2 regions of the Actinacidiphila glaucinigra genome follow, and region 1 is predicted to be linked to the other one. Evidence: riboswitches for the same ligand, from Rfam matches in the RefSeq annotation. Region 1 holds a riboswitch; the other holds the start of a gene.
The links. A riboswitch is a leader RNA that binds a small molecule or an ion and turns the genes downstream of it on or off. The one in region 1 is predicted to bind S-adenosylmethionine.

Region 2: it holds a riboswitch for S-adenosylmethionine, as region 1 does, so the genes downstream of both, OIE69_RS43615 (hypothetical protein) here and OIE69_RS04605 (glutathione S-transferase C-terminal domain-containing protein) in region 1, are expected to answer to the same signal.

Annotation. Positions count from the first base shown of each region.
Region 1 is NZ_CP109144.1:1,067,553-1,072,173, reverse strand. It holds gene OIE69_RS04620 (DsbA family oxidoreductase) at 1-338, opposite strand, end outside; gene OIE69_RS04615 (RrF2 family transcriptional regulator) at 335-769, opposite strand; gene OIE69_RS04610 (cupin domain-containing protein) at 907-1,413, shown strand; gene OIE69_RS04605 (glutathione S-transferase C-terminal domain-containing protein) at 1,488-2,273, opposite strand; SAM riboswitch class IV at 2,475-2,578, opposite strand; gene OIE69_RS04600 (GNAT family N-acetyltransferase) at 3,222-4,349, shown strand; gene OIE69_RS04595 (putative leader peptide) at 4,426-4,542, shown strand; gene OIE69_RS04590 (LLM class flavin-dependent oxidoreductase) at 4,614-4,621, shown strand, end outside.
Region 2 is NZ_CP109145.1:72,391-77,011, reverse strand. It holds gene tap (telomere-associated protein Tap) at 1-196, opposite strand, end outside; gene OIE69_RS43620 (PIN domain-containing protein) at 519-1,532, shown strand; gene OIE69_RS43615 (hypothetical protein) at 1,721-1,999, opposite strand; SAM riboswitch class I at 2,003-2,124, opposite strand; gene OIE69_RS43610 (3'-5' exonuclease) at 2,277-3,524, opposite strand; gene OIE69_RS43605 (hypothetical protein) at 3,661-4,152, opposite strand; gene OIE69_RS44915 (DUF6233 domain-containing protein) at 4,167-4,621, opposite strand, start outside.

The sequences.
Region 1 (4,621 bases):
CCGGCCACCTCCTCGCCCTGCAGCTCGGCCGCCTTGGCGGCCAGCGAGGCGGGCCAGGAACTCGCCGCCACCCGGCTCAGACGCTCCGCCCGCGGCGCCCGGGTGTGCGCGCTGATCACCTCGACGTGCCGCGCGTACCAGGCGGTCTCCGCGGCCGCGTCGGGCGGTGGGTCGTCGTCGACGTCGAACAGGACGCCGTGCACGCGGCGCCAGCGCACCCGGCCGCCCAGCGCGGCCCGCAGCCTGCGGAACACCGGTTCCGAACCCCAGGCCCAGGGGCACAGCGGATCGGTGTACTCCACCACCTCCACGGCGGGCGGGGGAGGCGGGGCCGTCACGCAGCTCCCTTCCGGTCCAGCCGTTCCGCGGCGGCCGCCGGCAGGAGCGAGGCCAGGGTCACCCCGCCCAGGACCGCCGCCGCGCCCGCCTCGACCTGGCGCCACACCCCCGGCAGCCCCGCGGCCGGACCGGGGTAGCCGAGCCCGGCCAGCGACTCGCCCCGCAGCGTGATCAACTCGCCGTCCACGGCGCGCGCCACGTCCAGGAGGGTGATCTCGCCGGCGGGCCGGCCGAGCCAGTAGCCGCCCTCGCAGCCACGCTGACTGCGCACCAGCCCGGCCTTGCGCAGTTCGCTCACCACGGACTTCAGGAAGCGGAACGGGATCTGCTGCGCGGAGGCGATGGCCTCGCAGGTCAGGGGGCGGGCAGGCTCACAGGCGAGCTCCAGCAGAGCCCGCGTGGCGTAGTCCGCCTTCGCGGAGATATGCATGGGGCCATCATGCCCCAACCGGTCCGCGCGGCCCGGGGGTTCCGCCACCGCGCTCGTTCATTGCGGCAGCATTGCCGCAGGTAAGCCTAAAAGACACTTCTTGACATCCTTTTCGGGGCCGCCCTAGCGTCCCGGCCATGAGCGAGCCCCTGACGAACCCCGGTGAAGGCTTCCATCCCCATCTCCACGACGCGCCCGGGCAGGCGGCTGCGGCCCTGCGGACCCGGCTGCACCACATCCGCGCGGACGCCCTGGACGGCGAGACGGCGCAGACCGGCGGGATGCGCAGGTTCGCCGCCGTCAGCGGGCGGACCGTGGGGTCCGAGAAGCTCTGGATGGGCCAGACCCACGTCGCCCCGGCGACGGCGTCCTCCGACCACCACCACGGCGAGTCCGAGACCGCGATCTACGTGGTGAGCGGGCACCCCGAGTTCGTGTTCCTGGACGGCTCGGGCGACGCGCCCGAGGAGGTGCGCCTGCGCACCTCGCCCGGCGACTACGTCTTCGTCCCCCCGTTCGTGCCGCACCGCGAGGAGAACCCGGACCCCGCGGAGGAGGCCGTGGTCGTCATCGCCCGCAGCACCCAGGAGGCCGTCGTGGTCAACCTCCCCGGTCTGTACGCCCTTCCGGCCGAGGGCGCCTGAGCGGGCCCGCACACGCACCCCGGAGCCGTCCCCGCCCTCGCCCTGTGCGACGAGGGCGGGGACGGCTCCGTGCGTCAGACGGTGGGCGCGAGCGCGGCCGCCGTCCGCTGCGCACGGAACGCCGGGTGAAGGTCCAGACGGGCGACGTACGCCGTCAGGTGGCCGTAGGAGCAGAGCAGGCCGCTCGCGAGGTGGGAGAGGGCCACCCACACGTCGACGTCGGCGGCGGTCAGGTGCCCACCCAGGACGTACGGCCCGCAGGCCAGCCGGCGGTCCAGCAGGTCGAGGGTGGCGTGCAGGGTCCGCAGGGCCGCGTCACGGTCGGACGGTGTCCCGTCCGCGGCCAGTTCGGCGGCTCTCGTCAGGCCCGCGTCGACCGTGTGCCGGAGGCCCTCGATGTCGGGCAGGAGGGCCGGGGGACACAGCGGAGGTACGGGAGCGCACCCCTCGGCGCCGAGGCGGCCCGCGAGGTCGCCGAGGATGTCCGGGGTGTGGTTGCTGACGACCCGCCCGGTCCACCGGTCGCACAGTGCGGGCACGGTGAGCGGTCCGTCGTAGTGGTGCCACGTGGCCTCGTAGGCCGCGCGCAGCGCGGCGAGCGCGGTGTCGCCGGCGGCCCCCGCCGGGACGGGCGTCGTGGCGACGGAGTCCCGCAGCCCCAGCAGGTCGAGGGTGATGGCGACCCGTTGCGAGAGCGGGCACCCCGGCGACAGGAACAGCTCGAACCGGCGCGGCGCCGGGTAGAAGCCGCCGGCGAGGTCGACACCGATGCGGCTGCGGAAGCGGTCGGGACGGGACGCGCGCGGCAGCGCCGAACAGGAGACGTGGAGTGCGGGGTCGAGCGGGATCGTCTCGGTCATGCCCTCTCCAAGGCGTGGCGGGCCGCCGGTCGCCCCGTGGGGGCACCGGCGGCGGGACGGCTGAAGGTCCTGGGTGGAGGTCAGCCGGCCGCGCCGTACGAGCTGCAGACGCGCAGGAAGTCGATGTGCAGCCGCCGGGTGAGGAGGAGGGTTCGTGCCCTGGGCATGTCCGCCTCCCCGGCTCGGGGCCCGCCGGAGGCGGGACCGCGCTTGCCCCGCCGCACCGGCGGGACCAGGTCGTCACCCGGGGCACCCCACCGCGATGTGAGGGTTGCCGGTCAGCGGGCCGGGGCCGATGACCCACCGCGCCGCGGGGCGGCGTCGTGGGCGCTGACGATCGTGACCTGGCCATCAGTGTCGAGTCGTCAAACCCCGCGCGTCAAGGGACCCGTTCGCGTCTCATCGGACCGCTCACGATGTGAGACGGCGTCGTTGACATTCCCGGTGGGCCGTGCCTAACTTACGCCGCAGATCGGTCATGAGCTCCGGCGCGAGCCCGGCTCGCCGGGGCCGGCGCCCCCGTGTCGCGGTGGGACGCCCCGGATGACGACCGGACCGGACGGTCCGACGACGGCAATGGACGCGAGGCCCCGCGGGGCGGAACGGTGACGGTGACGACGATGCACGCAGTTCCGGGGACGGCCGCACAGCGGCCCCACGGCCGCGTCCCGTCGTGCCCGCGGCTCCCCGTCGCCGCGCTCCACGTCCCCAGCGCCTCCTGTAGCGCGTGTCCCGCGCACTGTCGCGCCCTCTGTCAAGGCTGACGGCTTCCTGAACCCCGGCCCCCGCCGCTGACGCGGCGGCGCGCCCTCCCGCCCAGGCCCGCCCAGGCTTGCTCCGCCCGCCTCCCCGCCTCCCCGCCGCATCGCCACGCCCGCCGGACGCCCGATGCCGGTGGAGCCGCTGCCGCGTGCGCGACCGGGGCGTACCGAACCGCTGGAGTCCCCCATGACCGAACCACCCGGCACCGCCGTGTCCTCCCGCCCGGCGCCGCCCCCGCCCGGAGCACCCGCCGACGCAGCGCCTCCCGCACCAGGACCGCCCACCGCAGAGCGGGTGTTGCCGCTACGGCGGCGAGGTCGCCTGATCGCCACGGCGGTCGTGCTGGTGCTCGTCGCCCAGATCGCCCACGGCCTGGTGACCAACCCCTTCTACCAGTGGGACCGCTTCGCCTACTGGTTCGTCCGGCCGGTGATCCTGGACGGGCTGCTCATCACCCTGGAGGCGGCCGCGTACAGCGCGGTGCTCGGCCTGCTGGGCGGGATCGCGCTCGCACTGGCCAGGCTCTCGGGCAGCCCCGTGCTGCGTGCCGTCAGCTGGACGTACACCTGGCTGTTCCGCTCGGTGCCGCTGATCGTGGTGCTGCTGTTCCTGTACAACTTCAGCGCGCTGTACCGGACGTTGAGCCTGGGTGTGCCCTTCGGGCCGGCTTTCCCTGGTGGCCGTCGGGGTCGGCGGGACGGTGCGCAGCGCGCCGACGTCTCCCCGTTCACCGCGCTGTCCGACCCGGCCGATCCGCGGGCCTGGGCGGACCTGACCGTACTCGCCGGGCCGGGAGCCGCCGTCGCGGTCACCGGCGCGCAGCGGCCGCCCGACGGTTGGGAACTCGTCGAGGGCGGGGTGGGGGTGCAGCTCGTCGACACCTCGCTGCGCGCCGAACACGCGCCTGAGGCGGTGCGGCTGGGCGCCGCCGACGTCCCCGAGATCCTGGAACTCGTCGCCCTCACCAGGCCGGGCCCCTTCCTCTCCCGGACCGTCGAACTCGGCACCTACCTCGGCATCCGGGAGGAGGGACGGCTGGTCGCCATGGCCGGGGAACGACTGCGGACGCCGGGATGGACGGAGATCAGCGCGGTGTGCACCCACCCCGGTCACCGCGGCCGGGGTCTGGCGACCCGGCTGGTACGCGCCGTGGCCGCGGGGATCAGGGACCGTCGGGAGACCCCCTTCCTCCATGCCGCCGCCGTCAACACCGGCGCGATCCGGCTCTACGAGTCGATCGGGTTCACCCTGCGCCGCCGGACGACCTTCCTCTTCCTGCGAACCCCGGGCGGCCCGGGGGAACAGACCGGCTAGGGAAGGCGTTCCGTTGACAGGAGGAGTACGGGCGCCGTGCCGCCCGCCGTATCCGGGGAGAGCGGAGGTGAGGTCCGTGCCGACGCCGTCCCGCGTGTCCGCCGCGGTGCCCGCCCCACCCCGCGACCCCCTGCTCTACTCCCGCGCGCACATCGACCTGCAGCGCGTGGCCGCCTCCCTCTGTCGTTCCTGACCCCCGTCCCCGCCGCCGGCCCTCCCGACGAGCGCCGGTGAGACCCGTGGTCGATCAGGAAGGCCTCTCCCATGTCCTC
Region 2 (4,621 bases), on a different replicon from region 1:
GCCGCGGTTCTCTGCGGCCTGCCTCCCAGTCTCCTACCGACTGCGTGCGGGTCGCCAGCGCCTGCGCAATCTGCTGCTGCGTCAGCCCAGCTTCCTCGCGGAGCCGCCGACGCTCTGCAGGGGCAGGCAGATCTCCCCTGTCGACCTGCTGCAGGAGCGAATCGACCGCATTGAACAACTCGTTTTCCGTGGACACTTCCTCCACCTCCTGCACCAATCCTATCCCAATAGCACATCGGATCGAGTCCCGAATCAGATATCTGATCGGGTATCGAAACGCACATTGGTGATCATTGATCGCCTTGAACTGCCACGATGCGGAGCCCATTCGTGTCCCTTCGCGACGAAGGCTGAGCGTTCTCACCCAAGGTCGGACCGAAGAGGTCCTTCGCGCGAAGCTGAGCGCGCGATGACCGGTCCTAGCGCAGGACTCAGTGGTCTCCGGTGCGGTCAGCTCACCCCGCGCAGGGCACCGAAATCCCGTACCGGCTGGTCAACGCCCGCACTACGATGCGCGGATGAACGAGTTCGCGCCGTCCGGCCGACGCACCCTGTACCAGCCCGAGCCGCTGCGCCGCGCGCTGCTGGACACCTCCGTACTGACCACGGACATCATCGCGGCCACCCGGCGGCCGGCCCCGTCGTCGTTCGTCGCCGGAGCGCGGGCCGGAACGGTGCGGTGCCTGATCCCGATCCACGTGTGGGAGGAAGTGCCGCGGGTGCTGGCCGACCGGCACCACGAGGGCGGCCGGTTCGACCTGGGGCGGGCACTGGAGCTATGGCAGTCGCGGTACGCGCCCGTCCTATACGTCGTGGACAGCGCTGGCTTGCCGATGACCCCGCAGGCTCAGGTTCTTGCCGAACGTGATGCTTCCGATGTGCCGATGCTGCTGCTGGCCGGGGTGATCGCCCCGGCGGTCACCCTCGGGACCGACGCCGACCTGGTCGATAGCGGGCTCGTGGTCGGCGACTGGGCGGACCTACGCGCCGCCCTGGGGGACGTCGGGGTGACGGAGGGCCGGATGGCTGACCTGGAGCGGCAGGCCGAAGCCCTGCTGGTCCTCACCAGCAGCCTGGTTCGCGCGGCGGTGGAGTTCAGAAAAGATCCTATGCGGCTGGCGGTCGCGGCGGCGGTGGGCGCGGCAGCGGCCGGGGCACTGTACTGCTGGCGGCGGCGGAAGCGCCCGGGAGTCCCCTCGCAGCGGCAACGGGCGGCGCGCGTGGTGCTGGAGCAGGTCTCGACGCAGGTGGACGCACTCACCGAGCGGCACGCCCGCGGTGAGGACCGGTGGCGGCAGGCGGAGTTGGGAACGCCCGGGGACACGCTGCTGCACCGGGTTGCCCGGACGCTGGTCAGCTCCCGGCAGCCCCTGACCCGAAAGATGATCGTGGACCGCCTGGGCGAAGCCATCCCCGGTGTCGGGCACACCGAGCGGATGGCGGCCGTACTGGACGTGCTGACCGCCCACGCAATGTTCGTGGATGTCACGGGCCGGGGGCACTGGCAGGTCGGCCGCCTCGGCGGCCGGTAGCTGGACAGCGCCGTAGTCCAGGGCGCCCACGTGCACTCACTTACCCCTCGATGTGAATTGCTGAACCTTCGGTGGGACGCAGCACCCCAACCAGGCAGCGTCGGATGGTCAGCCGTACTCGCTGCACCTCACTTGACACGGAAGTGCCGCACGTAGGGGTCACGTTCGAGGGCAGGCCACTACGGGAATCACTGCCTTGGACCCTTCCCGCTGAACCCTCGTGCAGCCGCCGCCAGAAGGCCCGTCGACCACTTTGCCAGCGCTTGAATCAACGCCAGCGTGTTCTTCTGCCTTTCGTCGGCCATCCATGGCCACGTCAGCCAGGCGGGCAGCAAGCCCACAGCGACGACCAGGAGCGGTGCCATGCCTACGAGAGCGCACAGCACGAGGCACAGGGGGACGATCGTGCGAGAAGAGATCCACGAGAAGATGTCTTGAAGCATCGCGAAGGCACCATCCGTCGCCATAAAGCGGCACCTCGCGACGGGTTCGCCGCGAGTCGGAATTGGCACCTTCCCCACCTGGACCTCACGGTCGGCGGGAGGGTTGCCGGGGCTTCAACGGGCCGTTCCCTCTACCCCTCTGGTGGAACATCGCGAGCACCCTCACTCGCGCATGAGCAAGATACCCACCTGCAGGGGTCTAAACAACCTTCGCTCGACAGGGCTTCGACGGCGCTGCGTCGGCGGGGACGACCGCGCCCAGCCGTACCAGCTGAGATCCCCCGACCGCTGAGCCCTCGGGCTACTCGTCCATGCCGCGGGCCATGTCTCGCAGGCGGTCACCCACCGCGCGGCAGTCCGAGACCGCGCGGTGGTCGCCGCCGTACAGCGGCTGCCACCGGTACCCGCCGTGGTCGAAGTCCTCTTCGCCGTACCAGTCCGAGTAGCGCTCCATCACGTCCTCGAACCGCACCGTGTCCAGCCAGGCCTGCGCCGCGGCGGCCGGGTCGGCGTGACCGGCGTGGCGGTAGTGCTCGGCCAGTTCGTGGCGCAGGCGCCCGCGGTCGTACGGGGCGTTGTAGATCAGGCAGCGCTTCCCAGCGAGGACTGCGGTCAGCATGTCGAGCACCGCCCCGAAGGTGGGCGCCCCCTGGACCATGGCGTCGGTAACGCCGTGAACATCGGTCGCGTCGACGGGGATCGGCTGGCCCGGGTCGACGAGGGTGTCGAGGAGAGCGTCGCCGGCGGTCGTGGTGACGCCGAGGTCGACGATCCGCGCTTCGTCGTCGAGGCCGGTCGTCTCGGTGTCCAGCACGGTCACGTCCGGGTCGGCCAGCGCTGCGCGGGCCCACGCCTCAAGGTCGGCGACCTGCCGGCGGCGTGCCTCCGCGGCACGGGCCCGCAGCTCCTCGTAGGCGCGCTGGCGTTCCGCGCGCTTCAGCTCGTCGGCCTCGCGGCAGGGCGGGCACCAGCGCGGCACCCAGTGGTCCCCAGCGGCGCGCACGGCGGCGATCTCCTCGTCGGTAGCCGTGACCTTGCTGCAGTCCCGGTGTGGGCACGTACGGGCCCATACGGCGCGTCGTTCGGCCTCGAGCTGTCGCGTGATGGCGCGACGAATCCAGCAGGGCTCACAGGCGCCGTGGCGCTCCTCGGCGTGCGCGGCGAGCGACACGCGGCGGCACCACACGCAGGTGCGAGCTTGGAGCTCGCGGCTAGCCTGTTCGTCGGCCTCTCGGCAGGTCCTGCATGCACCGTCGTAGACGATGTGCTTGCCGACGACGCCGCACCGCGGGCAGGTCCGCCGCTGGTCCTTTGCTGCCTGCTGCTTCTCGGAGAGGGGCTTCATCGGCGCCGCCTCGGCCGGGTGGTACAGCGGGAACTGGCCCCAGCCGTGACCACGCCGGTACTTCCGCAGGTAGCCGACAGGCTGCTGGCCCTCGGTGGGCTTGAGCCGGTCCGCCTTGAGCTGCGTCATGGTGCGCAGGCCTTCGGGGACCTCGTCCGCCTTGTAGACGGGCGGCTCGTCCGTAGTGGTCGCGGGCGCAGTCACGGGTACCTCCGGGCGTGGGCGGTCGTACAGCAAGCAGAACGCATGCCACTGACAGCGCGGTGCGGGCGTTAGCCGAGGATCTTCGCGACGATCGGGGCAGCGTCATCCTCACCCTGGAGAGGCAACGCTGAAAGGCTCACTGATAGAGAAAGTCAACGTTCCCATTGGCGAGCCCGATGACCAGTTCCAGGGCAGTCTCGGCTGCTTCCAGCCGCTGTTGAGGCGAACGCACTGCGCAGGCGGAGCGCATTGCCTCGTGAACGCTCCGCGTGCCCCAGTTGTCCTCGTACACCTGGGCCAGGGTCCGGAACGGTGCCGAAGGATGGAAAGGCGCGTCGGCTGGCTCGCTACCTTCCACAAGAACTTCGGGCAGGTCACCGTATGTCTCGGCAGTGATCAGGCACGCCCAGTGAACCAGAATGCCTGTTGTCGCAGGGTCTTCTGCGAGGAGCGCCAGCAGCCCCTGCCGACACGGTTGGCAGTCGTCAAGGACTGCGTCGTAGAGCTGCGCCACCAGGCCAACGATGGCGGCGGTCTGGTTCTCCTCATTCTCATCAGGCGGGACGAACCCCCGCCAGTCGGCCGCGTGATCGTGAACGTGGTCAGTGGTGAGAACAAGCCGGGCCATGAGGCTCTCTCCATTCAGCTCGCGGATCGCACGCCTGCCGACATCCTTGCGGGCGAGGGTTTGCCGATGGACCTCGCGGCCGCGGTAGGTCTCGACGGTTCACGACAATGGCGAGAATATCGGGTGGTAGAGCTTCGGCCTGGGTCGCGGCAGTGCCCGAGAAGGGACGCTGGCCGGCTGCCTTCGGCCGACGCGGCAGACTTACGGCTTGGTAAGGGCCCCGGCAGCGGACGTGGGCGGCACAGACGGCATAGCTCAACGTGAGGCCGGCCCGCGTAGTCAACGGCTTCCGCGGCAGTGAGAGCGTCGCCACTGTCGATCCAGCAGTCCTCCCGGTGCAGCACCTGGCGCGGAGCTTGGTTCACTGCAGTGGGTAGCTGCTGCAGCCGCCAGCCGAGCGCAGGCCCAGACGCCCAAGGCTGATCACCTGTCTCGACTTCGTACAGGTTCTCCCACACGCGGCGGAGCT